3 regions of the Pseudomonas edsoni genome follow, and region 1 is predicted to be linked to each of the others. Evidence: riboswitches for the same ligand, from Rfam matches in the RefSeq annotation. Region 1 holds a riboswitch; each other region holds the start of a gene.
What was found. Region 1 has a riboswitch for cobalamin ahead of C4J83_RS12320 (CbtB domain-containing protein). Riboswitches for the same ligand answer to the same signal wherever they lie in the genome.
Positions count from the first base shown of each region.

Region 2: it holds a riboswitch for cobalamin, as region 1 does, so the genes downstream of both, C4J83_RS17640 (CbtB domain-containing protein) here and C4J83_RS12320 (CbtB domain-containing protein) in region 1, are expected to answer to the same signal.
Region 3: it holds a riboswitch for cobalamin, as region 1 does, so the genes downstream of both, cobO (cob(I)yrinic acid a,c-diamide adenosyltransferase) here and C4J83_RS12320 (CbtB domain-containing protein) in region 1, are expected to answer to the same signal.

Region 1 is NZ_CP027762.1:2,626,909-2,634,380, forward strand. It holds gene C4J83_RS12290 (fatty acid cis/trans isomerase) at 1-1,962, shown strand, start outside; gene C4J83_RS12295 (acyltransferase family protein) at 2,027-3,049, shown strand; gene nfuA (Fe-S biogenesis protein NfuA) at 3,109-3,693, shown strand; gene cobM (precorrin-4 C(11)-methyltransferase) at 3,903-4,649, opposite strand; gene C4J83_RS12310 (cobalamin biosynthesis protein) at 4,719-5,111, opposite strand; gene C4J83_RS12315 (CbtA family protein) at 5,108-5,815, opposite strand; gene C4J83_RS12320 (CbtB domain-containing protein) at 5,827-6,015, opposite strand; cobalamin riboswitch at 6,114-6,320, opposite strand.
Region 2 is NZ_CP027762.1:3,806,961-3,814,432, reverse strand. It holds gene C4J83_RS17660 (YbjN domain-containing protein) at 1-153, shown strand, start outside; gene C4J83_RS17655 (LysR family transcriptional regulator) at 157-1,023, opposite strand; gene C4J83_RS17650 (DUF4865 family protein) at 1,117-1,677, shown strand; gene C4J83_RS17645 (CbtA family protein) at 1,667-2,368, opposite strand; gene C4J83_RS17640 (CbtB domain-containing protein) at 2,415-2,627, opposite strand; adenosylcobalamin (AdoCbl) riboswitch at 2,674-2,753, opposite strand; gene C4J83_RS17635 (histidine phosphatase family protein) at 2,825-3,379, shown strand; gene cobF (precorrin-6A synthase (deacetylating)) at 3,425-4,180, shown strand; gene C4J83_RS17625 (alpha/beta hydrolase) at 4,193-4,912, shown strand; gene C4J83_RS17605 (DcrB/PsbP domain-containing protein) at 6,723-7,280, opposite strand; gene C4J83_RS17600 (monovalent cation:proton antiporter-2 (CPA2) family protein) at 7,354-7,472, opposite strand, start outside.
Region 3 is NZ_CP027762.1:4,747,155-4,754,626, forward strand. It holds gene C4J83_RS21925 (cobyric acid synthase) at 1-115, opposite strand, end outside; gene cobD (threonine-phosphate decarboxylase CobD) at 112-1,101, opposite strand; gene cbiB (adenosylcobinamide-phosphate synthase CbiB) at 1,094-2,002, opposite strand; gene bluB (5,6-dimethylbenzimidazole synthase) at 1,999-2,649, opposite strand; gene C4J83_RS21945 (cobyrinic acid a,c-diamide synthase CobB) at 2,646-4,037, opposite strand; gene cobO (cob(I)yrinic acid a,c-diamide adenosyltransferase) at 4,034-4,645, opposite strand; cobalamin riboswitch at 4,726-4,975, opposite strand; gene C4J83_RS21955 (PQQ-dependent sugar dehydrogenase) at 5,075-6,388, shown strand; gene C4J83_RS21960 (C40 family peptidase) at 6,524-7,063, opposite strand; gene C4J83_RS21965 (C40 family peptidase) at 7,209-7,472, opposite strand, start outside.

The sequences.
Region 1 (7,472 bases):
GCCGCGTTGATGGCGCGCATGCTGGAGCTGGGTCATAACGCGCCACTTGAACCCAATGCCAAACTGCCCGACGAGATCATGCTGGGCCTGAACCGCCAGAACCTGTGCGCCATGCCCGGCGAGTTCAATGCCTACGCCGGCGCGCATCCCAAGGAAGGCATGCCGCTGGCCGTCACCGGCCTGACCGACCAGCAATACCAGACGCTGCAGCGCTGGCTGGCCTCCGGCGCACCGATTGATGACCAAGGCCTGGCGCCCAGCGCCAGGGAGGCCTTGCAGGTGCAGCAGTGGGAAAACCTGTTCAACCAGCCCGGCGCCCGCGAAAGCCTGGTGGCGCGCTGGTTGTATGAGCATTTGTTCCTGGCGCACATTTACTTCGAGAACGGCGAGCCGGGGCATTTCTTCCAGTGGGTGCGCTCACGCACGCCGAGCGGCCAGCCGATTGATCTGATCGCCACCCGTCGCCCCGACGATGATCCAGGCACCAATGTTTATTACCGTCTCTGGCCGGTGCAGGGCGTGATCGTGCACAAAACGCACATCACTTACCCGTTCAGCGCGGCGAAAATGGCGCGCATCAAGGCGCTGTTCTACGCCGGTGACTGGCAGGTCAACGCCTTGCCGGGCTATGGTCCGGGGCGCCGGGCCAACCCGTTCGAGACCTTTGAGGCAATTCCGGCCAAGGCGCGTTACCAGTTCATGCTCGATAACGCCGAATACTTCGTGCGCACCTTTATTCGCGGGCCGGTGTGCCGTGGGCAGATCGCCACGGACGTGATTCGCGATAATTTCTGGGCCCTGTTCCAGGACCCGGACCACGACCTGTATATCACCGATGCGCGTTATCGCGGCCAGGCCACGCCATTGCTGGCGATGCCGGGGCAGAACGACGACGTGGGCAGCGTGCTCGGCCTGTGGCTGGCCTATCGCGACAAGCGTAACCAGTACGAGGCCTTGCGCCGTGACAGCTACGCAGACTTGCCGCCGCCGAGTTGGTCGACCCTGTGGACGGGTAACGACAATGCCTTGTTGAGCATTTTCCGCCATTTTGACAGTGCCTCGGTGACCAAGGGCCTGATCGGCGAGGTGCCGCAAACGATGTGGTTGTTCGATTACCCGTTGCTGGAACGCACTTATTACCAGTTGGCGGTGAACTTCGATGTGTTCGGCAACGTGTCGCACCAGGCCCAGACCCGGCTGTACTTCGACCTGATCCGCAATGGCGCCGAGCAGAACTTCCTGCGTCTGATGCCGGCGGATACCCGCGATGATTTTATGGACGATTGGTACCAGAACAGCGGCAAGCTCAAACTGTGGCTGGACTATGAAGCGATTGATGATGACAAGCCGAGCGGCTTGCACCTGGATGAAAAGGACCCGAAGCGCGATTTTGCCAAGCAGTTGCTGACGCGTTATGGCTATTTGAATGCCAGCCCGGATCCGATCAACCGCTGCACCAGTGCCTATTGCTCGCGCGACGGCATTGAGCCGGCGTTGCGGGATGCCGAGCAGGCGCTCAGTCGCCTGACGTCGAGGCCGGCGGCGGGGCTCAAGGTGATTGATCAATTGCCCGAGGCGAGCCTGCTGCGGATCGAAACGGCCAGTGGCAAACGCGAGTTCTACAGCATGCTGCGCAACCGGGCGCACAGTAATGTGGCGTTCCTGTTGGGTGAGGCTTATCGCTATCAACCGGGCCTGGACACTGTGACCATCTACCCCGGTGTGCTCAGCAGCTACCCGAATTTCATCTTCAATATCCCCGCGCAGGAAGTGCCGGAGTTTGTGGCGGCAATGGAAAATGCCAGGGACGCCAAGCGCTTCGAGAAGATCGTCGATCGCTGGGGCGTGCGCCGCAGCCATCCGCTGTTCTGGCAGTATTTCCATGACGCGTCGCGGTACATCCGCGAAACCACGCCGGTGGAAGAAGGCGTGCTGGACATGAACCGCTACGAGAATCTTTGATCGACCTTTGGCCGTCCGCCATGGTCCCAACTTCATCTAGATGAGTTGGGAAGGGCGGCAAACAATGTTGATCTCGGTACAGGCGTTGCGCGCGCTGGCGGCCTGGACGGTGGTAGGGCACCACTTCATGCAGATTTTCTTCGGTTTCAAGGCGGACACGGCCTTGGGAAGGTTATTTGTCGAAAAGGGCGCCGCGGGCGTGGACGTGTTTTTTGTCATCAGCGGCCTGGTGATTTTCCTGTCTACCCAGGACAAGGACCTGCCGCCCTGGCGTTTCCTGTTGTACCGTTTGCTGCGCATCGTGCCGGCCTACTGGTTCTACACGCTGCTGATGGCATTACTGGTGGTGGTCGCCCGGCCAATGCTGCCGGACCAGAGCGTCGATGCCGCCCATGTGTTGATGTCGCTGTTGTTTATTCCTTCGCAAAACCCCGGCGGTTATGGCGTGTACCCGACCCTTAACGTCGGTTGGACGCTGAACTACGAGATGCTTTTTTACCTGCTGTTTGCCTGGGCCTTGCTGTTCCGTCGGCAATGGCGACTGCTGGTGGTGGCGGCATTGTTGTTTGCGGTCTGCGAGGCCTGGACCTCGTTTGGCTGGATCAGTGAGTTCTATCGCTCGGACATTGTCGTCGAATTTCTGATGGGCATCGGCATCGGCATGCTCTACCGCAAGGGCTGGATTCGCCCGGGGTTATGGCTGCCGCTGCTGGGAATCGTCGCAGCGCTGCTGGCGATCTATCATTGGCCGGCCTCGCCCCGCGCCTTGACCTGGGGCCTGCCCAGCGCGGTGTTGGTGGTGGCGTGCGTGGCGCTTGAGCGATTCTTCGTCAACTATCGTCTGTTTAAAGTACTCGGGGACTGCTCCTATTCGGTGTATTTGCTGCACGTGCTGGTGCTTTCGGCCGGCGGTTATCTGGCCCAGCGTTACGCCCTGAACCCTTATGCCGTGCTGGCCGTGTGCGTGGTGATCATCGGCCTGAGCGCCATGGGCAGCTACCGATGGCTGGAGCAGGGCAGTTATCGCGTGCTCAAAGGCTGGTTTGATGGCGACGAGCGGTCGAATTTATCCCGACAAAAACACTAGGACTTTGTACCTCTGTAATGATTTGGCGTAAACTGCCCGCAAGCCTGTGAGGAGTTTCCATGACTGCCATAACCATTACCGACGCCGCCCACGATTACCTGGCCGACCTGCTGTCCAAGCAGAACACCCCAGGTATCGGCATCCGCGTCTTTATCACCCAGCCCGGCACCCAATACGCCGAGACTTGCATTGCCTACTGCAAGCCCGGAGAAGAGAAGCCTGAAGACACCGCCCTGGGGCTGAAAAGCTTCACCGCGTACATCGACAACTTCAGCGAAGCCTTCCTCGATGACGCCGTGGTCGACTACGCCACCGACCGCATGGGCGGCCAGTTGACCATCAAGGCGCCCAACGCCAAGGTGCCGAATGTCAACGCTGACAGCCCGGTCAACGAGCGCATCAACTACTACCTGCAAACCGAGATCAACCCGGGGCTGGCCAGCCACGGCGGTCAGGTCAGCCTGATTGATGTCGTCGAAGACGGTATTGCCGTACTCAAGTTCGGCGGCGGTTGCCAGGGCTGCGGCCAGGCAGACGTGACCTTGCGTGAAGGCATCGAGCGCACCTTGCTCGAGCGCATCCCCGAGCTCAAGGGCGTACGCGACGTCACCGACCACACGCAGAAAGAAAACGCCTACTACTGAGTAAGGTGTTCGCTGCGAACAAAAAACGGCGCCCCGTGAGCGCCGTTTTTTTATGCTTAAAATTCAGAGTCTTGCGCGGTATTCCTGCCAAATAAGATTAACTGTGGGAGCGGGCTTGCTCGCGAATGCGGTGTATCAGTCAGTACATCTGCAACTGACCCACCGTCTTCGCGAGCAAGCCCGCGCCCACATTGTTTGAGCGCATTGCTTCAGGGCCGATAGAGGTGCGCGTGGCCTGCACGGTACAGCGAGGATTCACTGAAGCTGTCATTCGCCAGCACCCGCCCGACCACAATCAGTGCCGTACGCCGAAAGCCTTTAGCCGCCACTTTCTCGGCAATATCACTCAGCGTACCCACCACCCAATCCTGATCTGGCCACGTCGCCCGGTGCACCACGGCAATCGGGCAGTCTGCGCCGTAATGCGGCAGCAGCTCGGCGACGATCTTGGACAGATGATTAACCCCCAAGTGAATCGCCATGGTCGTGCCGTGGCGCGCCAGGCTGTCGAAGTCTTCACCGGCCGGCATGCTGGTTTTATCCGCATAGCGCGTCAGGATCACACTCTGGGCGATATCCGGCAGGGTCAACTCCGTCTCCAGCAACGCCGCACACGCCGCCACCGCCGTGACGCCCGGAATGATCTGGAACGGTATGCCCAACTCGCGCAAGCAGCGAATCTGCTCGCCAATCGCCCCGTACAGGCTGGGGTCGCCGGAGTGCACGCGCGCCACATCCTGGCCCTTGGCATGGGCAGCCTTGATCAGGTCGATGATCTGTTCCAGGTGCAATTCGGCGCTGTTGACCACCTGTGCCGCCTGATGACCTTCCAACACCGCCGCTGGCACCAATGAGCCGGCATAGATGATCACCGGGCAACTGCGGATCAACCGTTGGCCTTTGACGGTAATCAATTCCGGGTCGCCGGGGCCTGCGCCGATGAAGTAGACGGTCATGGGAATTCCTGTTGAAAAACGGGCGAGCATGAAGATTGCTCATGATCGAGAAGGGCAATTATCGGGTTTTTAGTCAGCGCCGGCCAATGCAAAGGTGGCCTGGGCGACTTTTTTGCGCGTGATCAGCAGGTGGGCGGGGCGGTGGGAGAGCTGTTCAGCCAGGGCCAGGGCGGCACTTTCGGCGATGCCGTAACAGCCGGTATGGGCAAACGCGACTGCCGATCTGTGACTGAGGCGCGGTTCAAACACCGCCAATTGCGTTGCGCTGAAACACCGCAACGGCAGGTTCAACATGTGCGCCAGGGCAAGCAGCCCCGGTTCATCCCGTTTGCGGTCGATACTGGCCAGCGCGGTGATGCGCTGGCGCTCGATACCGCCCTCGGCCAGGGCGGCGTCAAACAGGCCGAGCAGGGTGTGAACATCGCACCCGCGCTGGCAACCCAGCCCGACCACCAGCGTCATGCCGAGTATTGATCGTCGCGGTTGCGGCGAAACAGCCAGGCGCTGATCAGACCCAGTGCCAGCCAGAACGCGACGTTGGTCAGTTGCGAGGCGATCTTGAACTGGGCTTCCAACGCTTCTGGAGCCAGCATCGAATGCACTTCAGGTTGCGGCGCGCCGATCACATGCGGCACGGCCAGGATCGCCACGCCCAGCCCTTTGAGCAGCCAATTGCGACCAAACACCAGCAGCGCGATACCCGCAGCCGTGGACGCCGCCGTGCCGATCCACCAGATCTGCCGCTGCGCCAGGTCGGCGGCAGCGGTGCCCGGCAACTCCGGTGGCAGGCCCAGGGTGGGCGCCAGTACAAACGTCGCGTAACCGGCCAAGCCCCACAGCAGCCCTTGAGCGGTGCGGGTTGGCGCGCGCAAGGTGTAAAGGCCGGCCAGCATCAATGCGAAACCGACCGCAACCACCAAGTTACCGCCAGTGGTGGACAGCACGCGCTGCCAGCCGTTTTCCGGCTCCCAGGCTTCGGCGTCGTGGGTGTGAGCGGCGGCGCCTTCAGCGTGCACATGGGGCACGACTTCGGCAGCGGCCGGTGCGTTTTCAAAGGTTTCCGCCTGCAGAATCAGCGGGGCGACCCAGAAGCTTTGCAGCAGAGTCAGCAGCAGGGCGGCGAGCAAGCCGGTGAAGCCTGCGGTTTGGGCTATGCGCTTGATCATGTCGGCAGGTCTCAGTGGCACGGGAACGCGGCGCTGTGGCGGGTATCGTGGGCAGCGTTGTGCACCGCCTCGATATGCGAGAAACCGGCGAAATACACCAGGCACGCGCCGAGGATCGACGCACCGATGGCGGCGGTCAGGCGTTGGCTCAGGGTGGCGGTGCTACTGGCGGAGTGCGAGGTGCTGCTGATGATCGACATGGGCGCGTCCCTTCGGGTTTCGGGGTGAAACGAGCGCATGAAAACCCTGCGAGCCGGGCACGCAGGGTTCTGAACAGCGCCCGCCCACCGCGGGTTTGTTATCTGAAATTTTTCGGGCCGGTCTCCGGGCTTGCGAGGGACGCTGGGTCTAAAAAGCATCGCCTTCCCATGCCGTACAGGCACAGTGGTTATGACGCTTCGCTCGCTTACCGTTGCGGGGGCAGCACCGGACTTCTCATGCGCAGGCATAAGTCACCGGTTTCCCGTTTCACCCTGTGAAGGGCACCCGAAACAAGGTGTGTAGGAGAGCATGGGGGTGGGAGGGGAGTCAAATGGGATGTTTGGTGTACATATCCGTTGCTGCGGTCACGGCCACTTAGGGTTCCGCTCTTACAGCGGGTCACTTTTGGCAAACGCCCCAAAAGTAACCAAAAGGTCTTTGCCCCACCACTCGGCACCTCGCTTAGGCTCGGTGTGCCCTCACTCCGGCTTGAATCCGTGGGCCGCCGCGACGGGCCATCCATGGCCCAACACGGCTAACCCGGCGTCCTGCCGGGTTACCCACGGATTCAAGCCTGCGTTCGGCCAGCGTGGTTGACGGGGCCTGTCAGATCAAAGTCAAAAGCAGATCAAAAGCAGAGCACGGCGGCCTGAAAGCCGACCTGAGTGGTTGAAGCAAAAGCGGATCAAAAGCACAGCAACACATCTGTATCTGATGCACTGCGATCCAAATGTGGGAGCGGGCTTGCTCGCGAAGGCGGTGGGTCAGTTAGCTCATGTGTAGCTGACACACCGCCTTCGCGAGCAAGCCCGCTCCCACAAGTTGACCGAGTTCAGCCTCCACCACCGCAGTGCATTGCTTTTGCTTTTCTGTGGGAGCTGGCTTGCCTGCGATGCAGGCACCTCGGTGTGTCAGGTACACCGGGTTGATGCCATCGCAGGCAAGCCAGCTCCCACATTTGATTGAGTTCAGCCTCCAAGATCAGGCCGGCTGTCAGGCCGCCTCGCGTCCGCTTTTGATCTAACCACTCAGGTCGGCTACCAGGCCGCCGTGCTCTGCTGTTGATCTTGATCTGCTTTTGACTTTGATCTTAGGCGCCCCGTTAAACCACGCTGGCCGAACGCAGGTTTGAATCCGTGGGTAACCCGGCAGGACGCCGGGTTAGCCGTGTTGGGCCATGGATGGCCCGTCACGGCGGCCCACGGATTCAAGCCTTCGTTCGGGCACACCGAGCCTAAGCGAGGTGCCGAGTGGTGGGGCAAGAGCCCTTTGGTTACTTTGGGGCTTTTCCAAAGTGACCCGCTGTAAGAGCGGAACCTATAGCCGCCGTGACCGCAGCAACGGATGTGTACACCAACCAACCAACCAACCAACCAACCAACCCAACCCAACCCAACCCAACCCAACCCAACCCAACCCAACCCAACCCCATCATTGACCATCCCCCACGCACTGC
Region 2 (7,472 bases), 1.2 Mb from region 1:
GTTGGCACCACGCACCTGCGCAGCCAGCTGGAACTGTGGGATCGCCTGCTGCAGGAGTTCATCGTCTACCTGCGTGACTACAGCCAGCAGGCGGCTCAGTTGCAGGCCCAGGCCGCCACCGCTGTGGCCAGCGAAGAAGCGCCCGTCGCCTGACACTCAGCGCTGCAGCACACCGCGAAACGTTGCGCTCAACGCGCGCAACGTTTCGCGCGAGCGTGCATCACTGATCCGGCTGTACAGCAGCACTTCACTGACGGGTAATGCGGGCAGGCCGTATTGCTCGCTCACGTCCACCGCCCCGGCCGGGGCCACGCGTGGGGCGAGGGCGGCGACCCCCAATCCGGCGCTCACGGCCGCGCCTACCGCCATCACACCACCGCCGACAAACACTTCGGTCCAGTCGATCCGCGCTGCATCCAGTGCTCTGACCGCCAGGTGCCGAACGCCACAGGGCGCGGCCATGGTCGCCATGCGCAGCGGTGTGCCGGGGCTGTGTTGCCAGTGGGGCGCGGCGAACCAGCCAAAGCGTTCGACCGCCAGCACTTCGCCGTCCTGGCGATCGCCTTCGTTGCGCACGATCACCGCGTCCAGTTCATTGCGATCAAACGCGGCCACCAGGTCGCGGGACGAGGCGATGCGCACCTCGAGAATCACCAGCGGGTCGTAGGCCGCGAGGCGGCTGAGCCAGGTGGGCAAGTCCGGCCCGGCCACGTGGTCGCTGATGCCGATCACCAAACGCCGTGGCGCGTGGGTGCCCAGGTCCGCCAGTGCCCGCTCATGGGCATTGAGCAGGACACGCGCGGCCACGATGAACTGCTCGCCTTGGGGCGACAGTTGCACATGGCGAGGCGTGCGTAGCAACAGGCGGTAACCGAGGCGTTCTTCCAGCCGCTTGAGCTTCAGGCTGATGGCGGCCTGGGAGGTGTCGAGCGCCTCGGCGGCGCGGGTGAAGCTGGCAAAATCAGCCACCAGCACGAAGGCGTGCACGGTGTCGATGTCCAGGGGTTTGAGCGCGTCAGTCATATCCAATCCTTATCGCACTTATATTCGGCCATATCTTGTTGAAATCATCGCCAGTGCGCAAGCTCAGTCCACATCTTGCACAGGAGCTTTGCCATGTTTGCCAAACAATATTCACACCGCCTGCCTGCCGACTACGACATGGACGTGATACGCCGGCGCGCCGCGCAACTGGGGCCGTTGTGGGATGACGCGCAAGGGCTGCTGTTCAAGGCGTTTATCGCGCAGACGCGTGGGCAGGCGCCGGGCAATGTGTATGCGTCGGTCTACCTGTGGGCCGACCCGTTGCAGGCCGCCGACTTTCTACTGGGCGAGCGTTTTCAAAAGGTGCTCGACAGCTTTGGCCGTCCGCACATCGAAAGCTGGTTGCCGCTGGATGTGCAGCGTGGGCCCGCGCAGCACGCGTTGAGCCTGTACCGAGAGGAGTGGCCGCTGGTGCCGGGGGCGGATCGGGCCGGGATCGTCGCCGAGGAGAAACGGCGCAATCAGCAGGTGGCCGACAGCCGCGACACGTTCGCGGTATGCCTGGCGCTGGATGTGCAGGCGTGGCGGCTGGTGCGCATCACCTTGTCGGGCAAGGCGCTGGATGCGGCGCATCCCGGAACGGGCTATGACGTGTTGTACCTGGCCCGCCCCGGGAGTCAGTTCAAGGGTTGAAGCGCGCTTTTGGCTGGCTGAGCTTGCGCTCGGCCACCGCGCCAAACACCAGGCCGAGGGTGGTCCACAGCACCAGCTGGATACCCAGCGACGCTACGCGGAACTTCCACAGCAGCACAGCCGAAAACGCCTCCGGCACTTCGTTGATCACCGGGAACAGGCTGCCGGCCACCGACACAATCACGATGTACAACGCCGCACCCAGAATCGCCCCGGCCCAGATGCCACGGCGGGCAATCAGCTTGCGTGCGGCGTTGATCGCAATCACCGCGGCCGCCACTGACACCAGCAGCATGAGGAAGAACAGCTTGGTGCGCTGCGCGATGGTTTCGGGGTCGCCCACCGATGGCGGGTTGGCCGGGTACTTGAGCCCTGGCACCACGGTAATTGCCACACATGCCGCCAGTGCCAGCAGCGCCGCCAGGCCACGCGGGCCGACCTTGCCGATGCGGCCCAGGGCGTAAGCGAACACCAGGGCGAAGAGGCCGCCCAGTGACACGCTGTACACCACCACGCCGGTGAACAGGCCGAAGGTGCTTTGCACCTCGCGGCTTACCAGTTCCTCTTCCGGCGCATCGCCGTGCATCTGTGCCATGTGGTCTTCAAAGGCGATGGCCTTGTCGATCTGCGGTTCACCAAAGGCCTTGGCGAAGCCGAAAGCCAGCACGCCGGCGAGCAAGCCCACCAGCATCCCGCGTAGGAGTAAATGCCCTGTCATGTCGTGTCTCTCTTATCGATTAATGGCAGGGGAAACCCAGCAGGTGGCGGCCGTCGTGCACAAATTCATGCACATACATGCCTTTGAACACAGCGGTGGCGCCTTGCTCGGCGCCGACAAAATAGAGCGCCAGCAGCAACAACAGGCCACCGAAGATCGCCCAAGGCAGAATTTCGCCCAAGGGCAGGGTGGGTCCATACACATCAGGGTTCGTTGCAGCGGTGTTAGCCATGAAGACCTCCAGGGATGACGCGTCCCGAAATGGATTGCGATTGGGCTGAAACAGGGTCTGGCTTACGGCTAAAAGGCCGAATACAGTGGCGCGACCGCGCCGGATTCGAACCGGCTTCCTCTTTCATGTTCGTTGTAACATGTTGAAACAACTTTGCCAGTCTACGCCGACTGCGCGTCGAAACAGAGTGAATTGTGATGCAGGCCACCCGCTTGACCTTGATATGCCATGCCGCCACGCCGTTGCAAAAACAGGGGCGGTTTCCCGATGACGAATCGGTGGCGATGCAGTGGCAGCCCGCGGCGTTGTCCCTGGCGGGGCGTTTCAAGAAACGCTCGCGACTGGTGTGTGGGCCCGAGGCCCGAACCCGACAAACCGCGGGCTTGTTCGGCGACAACGCGCAGGTCGAAGACGCGTTGCGCGACGGTGATTTTGGCACCTGGAAAGGCCAGGCCATCGCCCAGCTCGACAGCCATGCATTGAGTGACTGGATGACCAACAGCACCAGCGCGCCTCACGGCGGTGAGTCGGTGGAGCAGATTTGCGTGCGAGTCGCTGACTGGATGAAAAGTCTCGAAACCCAGCCCGGGCAGGTAGTGGCCATCACCCACCCGTTTGTGATTCGCGCCGCGATGCTGTACGTGTTGCAGTTCCCTATGTCGATGTTCTACCTGATTGACGTCGAGCCGCTGTCCGCCACTGAACTGCGCTTTAACAACGTGTGGCGCCTGCGTCTGGAAACTCACGCCTGAGCGCGTGAACATGGCAAAATCCACGCCCCGCAATGAGAGCAACCCATGAAACGCATCCTGATCATCGGCATTGGCGCCGGCAACCCTGACTACATCACGATGCAAGCCGTCAAGGCGCTGAACCGCACTGACGTGTTTTTTCTGATGGACAAGGGCCAAAGCAAAGACAAGCTGATCGACCTGCGCCGCGAGATCTGCCAAACCTACATAACCGAGCCTGGCTACCGTTTCGTCGAGGCCGACTGCCCCGAGCGCGTGCGCGGCGATATCGACTACACCACCGCCGTGCAGGACCTGAATCGCGACAAGCAGCAGACCTTCGAGCACATGATCAACGAGCAGATGGCTGACGGTGAAGTGGGCGCGTTCCTGGCCTGGGGCGACCCTGCGCTGTACGACAGCACCATCCGCATCCTGCAGGCGATTCTGGCCAGTGGCCGCAGCGTCTTCGAGTTCGAAGTGATCCCCGGCATCACCAGCGTGCAAGCCCTGGCCGCCCAGCACAAGGTGGCGCTGAACCGCATCGGTCGGTCCATCGAGATCACCACCGGGCGCCGGTTGGCGGCGGGGCAGGCGAGTGATGCGGACACTTTGGTGGTCATGCTCGACGCCGAAGATTCCTACCGCAGCGTGGCCGATCAGGATATGGATATCTACTGGGGCGCCTACCTGGGCACGCCGGACGAAATCCTCATCAGCGGCAAGGTCAGTGAAGTGGCTGAGCAAATCCAACAGGTGCGCAAGGCGGCGCGTCTGGAAAATGGCTGGATCATGGACACTTACTTGTTGCGCAAACCCTGAGGTCACTTTCCCATGCTCAAACTCTTTGCCCTGGCACTGACCCTGATGGCCAGCGCCGCCCACGCCGACGCCACGCTGCACACCGATTTGCCCCTGTCTTATCTGGAACAGACCCAGAGCGATGCGCGCAATCAGCCGTTGGTGATTTTCCTGCACGGTTTTGGCAGCAACGAGGAAGACCTGTTTGGCATCAAGGACGCGCTGCCGTCCACCTGGACCTACCTGTCGGCACGTGCGCCGATGCCCGTGGACCCCCAGGGTTATCGCTGGTTTACCAAGACGCCGGATGACGGCGACTACAATGGCGAAACCGCCGACCTGCAACGCAGCGCCGCGCTGATCGAAGACTTTGTGGGCAAGGCCACAGCCAAATACCACACGCACAGCGATCGGGTGTTTCTGGTGGGGTTCAGCCAGGGCGCGATCATGTCGTACGAGGTGGGCTTGCGAAAGCCCGCGTTGGTGCGCGGCATCGCGGCCTTGAGCGGCAGTGTATTGCCGGTGCTCAAGGCTGAACTCAAGCCCAGCGAATCCTTGGGCAAATTGGCGATCTTTATCGGTCACGGCACTCTCGACCAGGCGCTGCCGTATGCCTCGGCGACGCAGGCCAATGAGGTACTGGTGGGCCTTGGATTGACGCCGGAGTTTCACGGGTATCCGGGCATGCCGCACACCGTCAGTGAGACCGAAGTGCAGGACCTTAAAGCCTGGTTGGAGAACAGCCTGAAGTGAACCGGCGGGTGAGGGCTGCTGCGATAGTCATTATTCGTTTGCTAGCTTTGAGTGCCTGCTGGTTGCTGCGCTAATGGCCTTTCTGTGCGAGCAGGCTTGCTCGCGAATGCGGTGTTTCAGTCAGCTCATGTATCACTGGCACACCGCCTTCGCGAGCAAGCCCGCTCCCACAAGTTGACCGAGTTCAGCTGCAAGCACCGCACTGCTTGGCTTTTCTGTGGGAGCGGGCTTGCCTGCGATGCGAGCGCCTCGGTACATCAGACATACCCAGGTGATGCCATCGCAGGCAAGCCAGCTCCCACATTTGACCGGGTACACCTTTGATTGGGTGCACCAAGATCCAACTGTGGGAGCGGGCTTGCTCGCGAATGCGGTGTTTCAGTCAGCTCATGTATCACTGGCACACCGCCCTCGCGAGCAAGCCCGCTCCCACAAGTTGACCGAGTTCAGCTGCAAGCACCGCACTGCTAGGCTTTTCTGTGGGAGCGGGCTTGCCCGCGATGCAGGCGTCTTGGTGCATCAGGCATACCCAGTGGATGCCATCGCAGGCAAGCCAGCTCCCACATTTGACCGGGTTTACCCTTGATTGGGTGCACCAAGATCCAACTGTGGGAGCGGGCTTGCTCGCGAATGCGGTGTTTCAGTCAGCTCATGTATCACTGGCACACCGCCTTCGCGAGCAAGCCCGCTCCCACCAGTTGACCGAGTTCAGCCGCCAGCACCGCACTGCTTGGCTTTTCTGTGGGAGCGGGCTTGCCTGCGATGCGAGCGCCTCGGTACATCAGGCATACCCAGTGGATGCCATCGCAGGCAAGCCAGCGCCCACATTTGACCGGGTACACCCTTGATTGGGTGCACCAAGATCCAACTGTGGGAGCGGGCTTGCTCGCGAATGCGGTGTTTCAGTCACCTCATGTATCACTGGCACACCGCCTTCGCGAGCAAGCCCGCTCCCACAAGTTGACCGAGTTCAGCTGCAAGCACCGCACTGCTTGGCTTTCTGTGGGAGCGGGCTTGCCCGCGATGTGGGCGCCTCGGTACATCAGGCATACCCAGTGGATGCCATCGCAGGCAAGCCAGCGCCCACATTTGACCGGGTACACCCTTGATTAGGTGCACCAAGATCCAACTGTGGGAGCGGGCTTGCTCGCGAATGCGGTGTTTCAGTCAGCTCATGTATCACTGGCACACCGCCTTCGCGAGCAAGCCCGCTCCCACAAATTGACCGAGTTCAACTGCCAGTAGCGCAGTGCTTGGCTTTTTTGTGGGAGCTGGCTTGCCTGCGATGCAGGCACCTCGGTGTATCAGGCACACCCAGTTGATGCCATCGCAGGCAAGCCAGCTCCCACCTTTGATTGAGTTTAGCCTTCAAGGTCAGGTCGGCTGTCAGGCCGCCTCGGCTGTGCTTTTGCTTCTACCACTCAGGTCGGCTACTAGGCCGCCGTGCTCTGCTTTTGATCTTGATCTGCTTTTGACTTTGATCTTAGGCGCCCCGTTAAACCACGCTGGCCGAACGCAGGTAGTACGGAGCGGGTAAACCGGCAGGACGCCGGTTTAGCCGCGACGGGGCAGGGACGCCCCGTCGCGGCGGCCCGCTGCGTACTACCGGAGTGAGGGCACACCGAGCCTAGGCGAGGTGCCGAGTGGTGGGGCAAGAGCCCTTTGGTTACTTTGGGGCTTTTCCAAAGTGACCCGCCGTAAGGGCGGAACCCATACCCGCCATCACCCAACCAACGGATATGCCCCCGGCCCCCTGCAACACCCCGCACTACTCACCGCCCATCACCCCTCAATCACCCGCAAAACCCGACTACTTACCCCCAGTAATCTGCTTCACCAACTCCGCATGCCCCTTCACATCATCCGCCCGTGAAATCGCCTGAATCACCAGCAAGTGATTGCCCGAGCCACCCAGGAATGTCGAGTTCAACGTCTTGCCGCCACCCTGGGTGGCCGTGCTGTCGACCTGACGCAGGCCAAGACCTTTGAAGGTCAGTTTCTTCTCGTTCTGCTTCTTGAAATCAGGCAGGGCAGCGCTCTGGTCCTTGACGAAATCAGCCACGGCGCCATCCAGAAACTGCGGGTCATTGTCTTTGATTGTGGCCCCGTCGTTGCGCACCGTTTCAGCCACGATCACCACACTTTTCGTGGTCGAGTTGGCGTACAGCGTGCCCTGGGTGTCGGCGGTGCCATCCTCAACCTTGCCGGTCGGCAGCGTGTCGGCGACGTAAGCCTTGGGCAAGTTGAAGGTGAACTTGCCACCCAGCGTCGAAATGGTTTGTGTAGCGGTCGGCTTGGTTGCCGCAAACACGCCGCCGGCGGTAAGCGCCAGGGCCAGCAGGACGGCGGTCTTGGTGAAAGTGGCCATGAAGCGCTCCAGTGGATGAACGAAATTGCGGCGTATTCTGTCAGAAAACTCGCCAGATCGTTCATCCCTGTCCTCACACTTTGTCGGACTCTTCCTCAAGCCGATCCATCTCAAACAGCCGCGCCAGTTCCGTACGCGCTTCCTGGGCGGTTTGCATGACCTTGGCCGCATCGTCATATACCGCATGTTGCG
Region 3 (7,472 bases), 2.1 Mb from region 1:
GTGGTTTGAACGGCACCACGCCAATGCCTTGGCGTACCAACCAACGGCACAGCGCGGTCACCAGCGTGCTTTTACCGGCGTCAGACGTGGTGCCTTGCACCATCAACGTACTCATGCGGCGTCCTTGTAAGCGGCCAGGGCCTCGTCGAGTCGCAACCAATCGGCCTCAGTGTCGGGCAGACCAAAGCGCAGGCTGCTGTCGTGGACAAACAGGCGCAGCAGGATGCCGCGTTGGGCCATGAATTCGTGCAGGCGTTCGGCGTGCGGGGTGATCAGCCATTGGAACAACGCGCAGCCGCCCTGGGGCTCAAAGCCGTGCCGCTCAAGCAGCGCGAACAAGCGCTGGCCGGCTTCGATACAGCGATGACGCTGCTCGGCATGCCCGGTCGTATCGCGCAGGCACACCTGGCCAAGCACCCGCGTCGGCCCACTGACTGCCCACGGGCCAAGCTGTTCGGCCAACAGCTTGAGCAGCTTGCGTTCCGCCAGCACAAAGCCCAGGCGCACACCGGCCAGGCCAAAGAACTTGCCGAATGAGCGCAACACAATCAGGCCGACTTGATGGGCCTGGCTGGCGAGGCTCAATTGCGGGGTCACGTCCATGAACGCTTCGTCCACCACCAGCCAGCCGCCGCGCTGGGCCAGCCGTGAGTGCCAGTCGAGCAGGCGCTGCGGCGGCAGACTCAGGCCGGTGGGGTTATTCGGATTGACCACCACCAGCACGTCGAGGCCGTCGAGAAAAAAGTCGACTTCCTGCTCCTGCACTTCACGCACCACGTAACCGGCGCGGCGCCAGGCTTCGGCGTGTTCGGCATAACACGGCGACAACACGCCGACCTTGCCGGAGCGACGCAAGCGCGGCAGCAACTGAATCGCCGCCTGGGAACCCGCCACCGGCAACACGTGGGCGGCGCCGTAGTACTCGCTGGCGGCCTTTTCCAGGCCGTCGTCGGTTTCCGGCAATCGCGCCCAGGCCCGCAACGGAATCTCGGGAATCGGCCACGGCCAGGGCGCCAGGCCGCTGGACAGGTCGAGCCAGTCCGCCTCGGCAATCCCGTACTCAATCACTGCCTTACGCAGCCGGCCACCGTGCTCAAGCATAAAATTGCGCCCCCGCGCACAGGATCAACAGCCATAACCATACGCCGCGCTGCACCAGTTGCCAGCCACGCTCGATGGCGTCGGCATCGGCCGCTGGGCCTTCGCCCAACTGCGCACGCTGATGCAGCTCGCCGTGATAAATCGCCGCCCCGCCCAATTCAACACCCAGAGCGCCCGCACCGGCTGCCATCACCGGCCCGGCGTTGGGGCTGTCCCAGGTCGGCGCCTGGGTGCGCCAGCATTTAAGCGCCAGGCGGGTTTTGCCGAGTACCGCGTAGGTCAACGCCACCAGACGCGCAGGAATGTAGTTGAGCACATCGTCGATTTTTGCCGCCGCCCAGCCGAAACGCTCAAAGCGCTCGTTGCGATAACCCCACATGGCATCAAGGGTGTTGCTCAGGCGATAAAGCACCACGCCGGGCACGCCGGCCACGACAAACCAGAACAGCGCGGCGAACACCGCATCGCTGCCGTTCTCGAGCACCGATTCAGTCGCAGCGCGCGCGACTTCAGTGCTGTCCAGTTCGCTGGTCTGACGGCTGACGAGGTAGCTCACGCGTTTACGCGCTTCATCCAGGTCACCGCTGCGCAACGCCTGGGCGACTGGAAGCACGTGCTCGCCAAGGCTGCGCATGCCCAGCGCCATGTACAGCGCCAGAATCTCCAGCACCCAGCCGATATACGGCGCCCACGACAACACGGTGGCCAGCAACGTCAGCGGCACCACCGCGATAAACCAGGCGGTCACGCCATGGCTGCGCCACCCGCGGCCGCCGCTGTTGAAACGTTGCTCGATACGCCCGGCAAAGTTGCCGAACGCCACCAGCGGATGCCAGCGCCTGGGCTCGCCCAGCAGCGCATCCAGCGCCACCGCAGCGACACACAGCAAGGCCACACTCATTGACTCACTCCCCACACATTCTCATACACCATGTCACTCAGCGGCCGAGGTTCGGTCCAGCCTTCGAGTTGCAACATTGGTGCCGGGTAGAACTCGGCCACCGGGCCCAGGCACAACACCGCCAAGGGCTTTGCACCCGCCGGCAGCCGCAGTAGGTCGGCCAGGGCCTGGGGTTCGAACAACGAAACCCAGCCCATCCCAAGGCCTTCGACGCGGGCGGCCAACCACAGGTTCTGGATTGCACAGGATAACGAGGCCATGTCCATTTCCGGCAAGGTGCGCCGGCCAAAGATGTGGCGCTCGCGATCATCCATCAGCGCGGCCACCAGCACTTCGGCGCAGTCATGGATGCCTTCGACCTTGAGCTTCATGAAGTCGTCGGAGCGCTGGCCCAGAGCCTCGGCGGTGCGCACGCGCTCTTCTTCCACCAACTGTTGGATTTGGCCGCGCAGCGCGCGGTCACTGATTCGGATGAATCGCCACGGTTGCATCAAGCCGACGCTGGGCGCCTGGTGTGCGGCCTGGAGCAGGCGTTGCAGCAACTCGGGGGCCACGCTGCCGCCGGTGAAGTGGCGCATGTCGCGGCGTTCGGCGATAGCGCGGTAGACGGCGTCGCGGTCGGCTTGGGGGAAGGCGTTGTCCGTCATGGCCTTTTCGCGAGCAAGCCCGCTCCCACATTGGATTGAGTTTCAACTCGGTCAGTTGTGGGAGCGGGCTTGCCCGCGATAGCGGTCTCAGGGCCAGGCGCAAACAATGCAGCCACCGCCGCCGGATTGGAGGGGAAATAAAAGTGCACGTAGGAAGCCGTCATCCGCCCCTGCCTGTAAACCGCTTCGGCGCCACGCCCGCCGTTAGGGCTCAAGCCTCGGGCGATCGGCGCCCATTCGGTGCTGGTCAGCGAATGATGATAGGTATGGCCGCGCAGCACGCCTTCCGGCAACTCGACACTTTGCAAAGCCAGCGCCGCCAGCTTCTTTTGCATCACCGCGTCGCCCTGCAGCAGGCCAACCAATTCGGCACGGGTGCCGTCGACATCGGTCAGCGAGTCCAGCAGGTAGAGCATGCCGCCGCACTCGGCGAGCAACGGTTTGCCTGCCGCGTGATGCGCGCGAATGGCGTTAAGCATCGGGGTGTTTTCCGACAGCGCCTGGTGGTGCAATTCCGGGTAGCCACCGGGCAGGTAGAGGCTGTCGGCCTCAGGCAATTGGCTATCGTGAATCGGCGAGAAGAAGCGCAATTCGGCGCCCATCGCGCGCAGCAGGTCGAGGCTGGCGCCGTAGGTAAACGCAAAGGCTTCGTCGCGGGCCACGGCGATGCGCACGCCCGCCAGCAGCGGCTCGGCCTCGATCACTTCGGGCGCGGCGAACGTCACCGGTGGCGGCACGGCGACTTCGCAGCTGCTGCCCAGGGCATGGGCGGCGGCGTCCAGGCGCATATCGAGGTCATTCAATTCGCTGGCTTGCACCAGGCCCAGGTGGCGGCTGGGCAACTCGATGCCGGTTTCACGCGACAACGCGCCGTACCAGCGCAGGCCTTCAGTGAGGCTGCCTTCAAGCAATTGCGCATGGCGCAGGGTGCCAACGCGGTTGGCCAGCACACCGGCGAACGGCAGGTCCGGCTGATAGCGCGCCAGGCCCAGGGCCAGCGCGCCGAAGGTCTGGGCCATGGCGGTGCCGTCGATCACGCCCAGCACCGGCACACCAAAGTGCCGCGCCAGGTCGGCGCTGGAGGGCGTGCCGTCGAACAGGCCCATCACGCCTTCGATCAGGATCAGGTCAGCTTCGCCCGCCGCTTCCCACAGCAAACGGCGACTTTCCTGCTCGCCGACCATCCACATGTCCAACTGGTACACCGGCGCACCGCTGGCGCGCTCGTGAATCATCGGGTCGAGAAAGTCCGGCCCGCACTTGAACACGCGCACCTTGCGTCCCAGGTTGCGGTGCAAACGCGCCAGCGCCGCGGTGACGGTGGTTTTGCCCTGGCCGGATGCCGGTGCGGCGATCAGTACGGCCGGGCAATGACGGGGCTGGTTCAAAGTTCGACGCCCTTCTGTGCCTTGATACCGGCCTGGAACGCGTGCTTGAGCATGCCCATTTCGGTGACGGTGTCGCCCATTTCGATCAACTCGGGCTTGGCGCCACGGCCGGTGACCACCACGTGCTGCATCGGCGGGCGGGCTTGCAGGTCGCTGAGTACCTGGTCCAGATCAAGGTAGCCGTGCTTGAGGGCGATGTTCAGCTCATCCAGCACGACCAGGCCGATCGACGGGTCTTGCAGCAATTGGCGCGAAACTGCCCAGGCGGCTTCGGCGGCGGCGATGTCGCGCTGGCGGTCCTGGGTTTCCCAGGTAAAGCCTTCGCCCATCACGTGAAAGCGCACTTGCTCGGGGAAGCGACGGAAGAACAACTCCTCGCCGGTGCTGTTGCGCCCCTTGATGAACTGCACCACGCCGCACTGCATGCCATGGCCCATGGCGCGGGCGAGCATGCCAAACGCCGAGCTGCTTTTGCCTTTGCCGTTGCCGGTCAATACCAGCAACAAGCCGCATTCGTTCGGGGAATTGGCGATGCGTTCATCGATCACGGCTTTTTTGCGCAGCATGCGCGCCAGGTGGCGTTCGTCGCGGTCGGGGGAATCGGTCATGGCAGCTCTCCGTTGGGGCTGGACAAAAAACGGCGGGCAGGAAAATAGACACACAGACAGCCAAGCATCGCCCACCGTGATGCTGTTGGATGATCCAGGCCGGTCTCCGGGCTCATGAGTGGCGCTTGCTCAGCGAGCGAGCAGGCCGACGGCGCGCCTTCCCATATCACGCGGATACAGTGGCAAAAGGCACCGTCTTGACTCATTTACCGTTGCGGGGGCAGCGCCGGAATCGCGGCAGCACTGTGTACAAGTGCGCTCACTCACCGGCTTCCCTGTTTCACTCTGTCGACCCACAGGTCACAGAGCACCTGGAACAAGCCGCGAAGGTTAGTGGGTTGGGGGTGGAGCGTCAATTAAAGCCGGCCTTGCACTTGAACGATCGGACCGGCAAACGCCTCTACCCTTACAGGTATCAAGGAGAAAACCATGCATAAAACCAGACTTGCCTTACTGATCATGCTCGCAGGCACCCTCGCCGCCTGCGGTGAAAGCTCCACTCTGCAGGTGTCCGACGGCACCGGGCCTTCACCCAAGCTGCCGGAGCCGAACAAAACCCTGATCCCCACGGTGAACATCGCCCCGGCGATTGGCTGGCCAGACGGCGCGAAGCCGACAGCTGCCGCCGGCACTCAGGTCGCGGCGTTTGCAGAAGGCCTGGACCACCCGCGCTGGCTGTATGTATTGCCCAACGGCGACGTGCTGGTGGCGGAAACCAACGCGCCGCCCAAGCCGGATGACGCCAAGGGTATTCGCGGCTGGGTGATGGAGAAGGTCATGGGGCGCGCCGGTGCCGCCGTGCCGAGCCCGAACCGCATCACCCTGCTGCGCGATGCCGACCACGATGGCGTGGCCGAGACCCGCACCGTGTTCCTGGAGAACCTCAACTCGCCGTTCGGCATGACCCTGGTCGGCAACGACCTGTACGTGGCGGACTCGGACAAACTGCTGCGCTTCCCTTATCAGCCGGGCGAAACCGCGATCAAGGCCGCCGGCACCAAGGTGGTCGACCTGCCGGGTGGCAGCATCAACCACCACTGGACGAAAAACGTGGTGGCCAGCAAGGACGGCAGCAAGCTGTACGTGAGTGTCGGCTCCAACAGCAACGTCGGCGAAAACGGTCTGGCAGCCGAGGAAGGCCGCGCGGCAATCTGGGAAGTCGACCGTGCCACAGGCCAGCACCGTATTTTCGCCTCCGGCCTGCGCAACCCCAACGGCATGGCGTGGGAACCGCAGAGCGGCAAGCTGTGGACGGCGGTCAACGAGCGCGACGAGATCGGCAGCGACCTGGTGCCGGACTACATCACGTCGGTCAAGGATGGCGCGTTTTATGGCTGGCCATTCAGCTACTACGGGCAACACGTGGATGTGCGCGTCACGCCGCAGAACCTGGACTTGGTCGCCAAGGCCATCGCTCCGGACTATGCCGTGGGGCCGCACACCGCGTCATTGGGCCTGACCTTCGCCGAGGGCAGCAAACTGCCGGCGCAGTTCAGCAACGGCGCGTTTATCGGCCAGCACGGTTCGTGGAACCGCAAACCGCACAGTGGCTATAAGGTGATCTTCGTGCCGTTCGAAGGCGGCCAACCCAAGGGCCAGCCGGTGGATGTGCTGACCGGGTTTCTCAACAGCGATGAGAAAGCCATGGGCCGACCGGTCGGCGTGGTGATTGATCAGCAGGGAGATTTGCTGGTGGCCGATGACGTGGGGAATAAGGTGTGGCGGGTGTCGGCAGCCAAATAGCCGAGTTCGGGTACAGCGCAAAACCAATGGGGGAGCGGGCTTGCTCGCGCAAGCGGAGTGTCAGCCATCAGGCGTATCGACTGACCCACCGCCTTTGCGAGCAAGCCCGCTCCCACATCGGGATCTGCACTCGCCTTACGGGTTGCGCGCCAGATTCGCCGGCAACACGCGCTTGGCGCTCAGGTAGGCATTTTGCCAATAGGCTTTGGACAGCGTATCCAGCTTCACCGTGCCGCCGGTCTGCGGTGCATGCACGAATCGCCCTTCGCCCACGTAGATACCCGCGTGGCTTACTTGGGAGCCGCCGCCAGTGGCAAAGAAGATCAGGTCGCCGGTCTGCAGGTTATTTTCGCTCACGTCCTGCGCACGCATCACGATCAATTCTCGGGTGGTGCGCGGCAGGCTGATGCCCGCAGCGTCACGGTAGACAAACCCGATCAGGCCGCTGCAATCAAACCCGGAGTCCGGCGTGTTGCCGCCCCAGCGATAAGGCGTGCCGACCAGGCCCAGCGCACGGAAGAGCACGTCTTCGGCGGCCGGCGAGAAATTTTGCGTGGAGTAATTGAACACCGGCTTAGGCTTGACCACTACGGGAGCGGGCGGCGGTGGACGGCTTGCGCAGGCGCTGAGGAGCGCGGCGCAAACAAGAAGAATGAGGCGGGCTGAGGTCGACATGGGCAGAACAATCCTGGTCTGGATGCGGCTTTTCGCTGCCGAACGCTGAAAACCAGAACGCGCAAGCAAAGCTCGCGCGAACGGATTACAACAATATCCAGGGATTCTAGCGCTTACACGTCAAACTTCAAGTATCACTTTAACTTTACTTGCTAGCGGTAACTGTCGTCGGGGCCATGGCGAGTGCACGCTTGGCTTCGATGAAGGTTTTGCTCCAGTAACTGTCACCCAGGTTGTCGACGCGGACACCGCCACTGCGACGGCTGCTGGAGTGAATAAACTGGTTATCGCCCAAGTAGATACCGGCGTGGCTGACACGACCACGGCCCGCCGTACTGAAGAAAAGCAGATCACCGGGCTTGAGGTTGTTGCGTGCGACCAACGGTGCATCCACGTTGATCATTTCGCG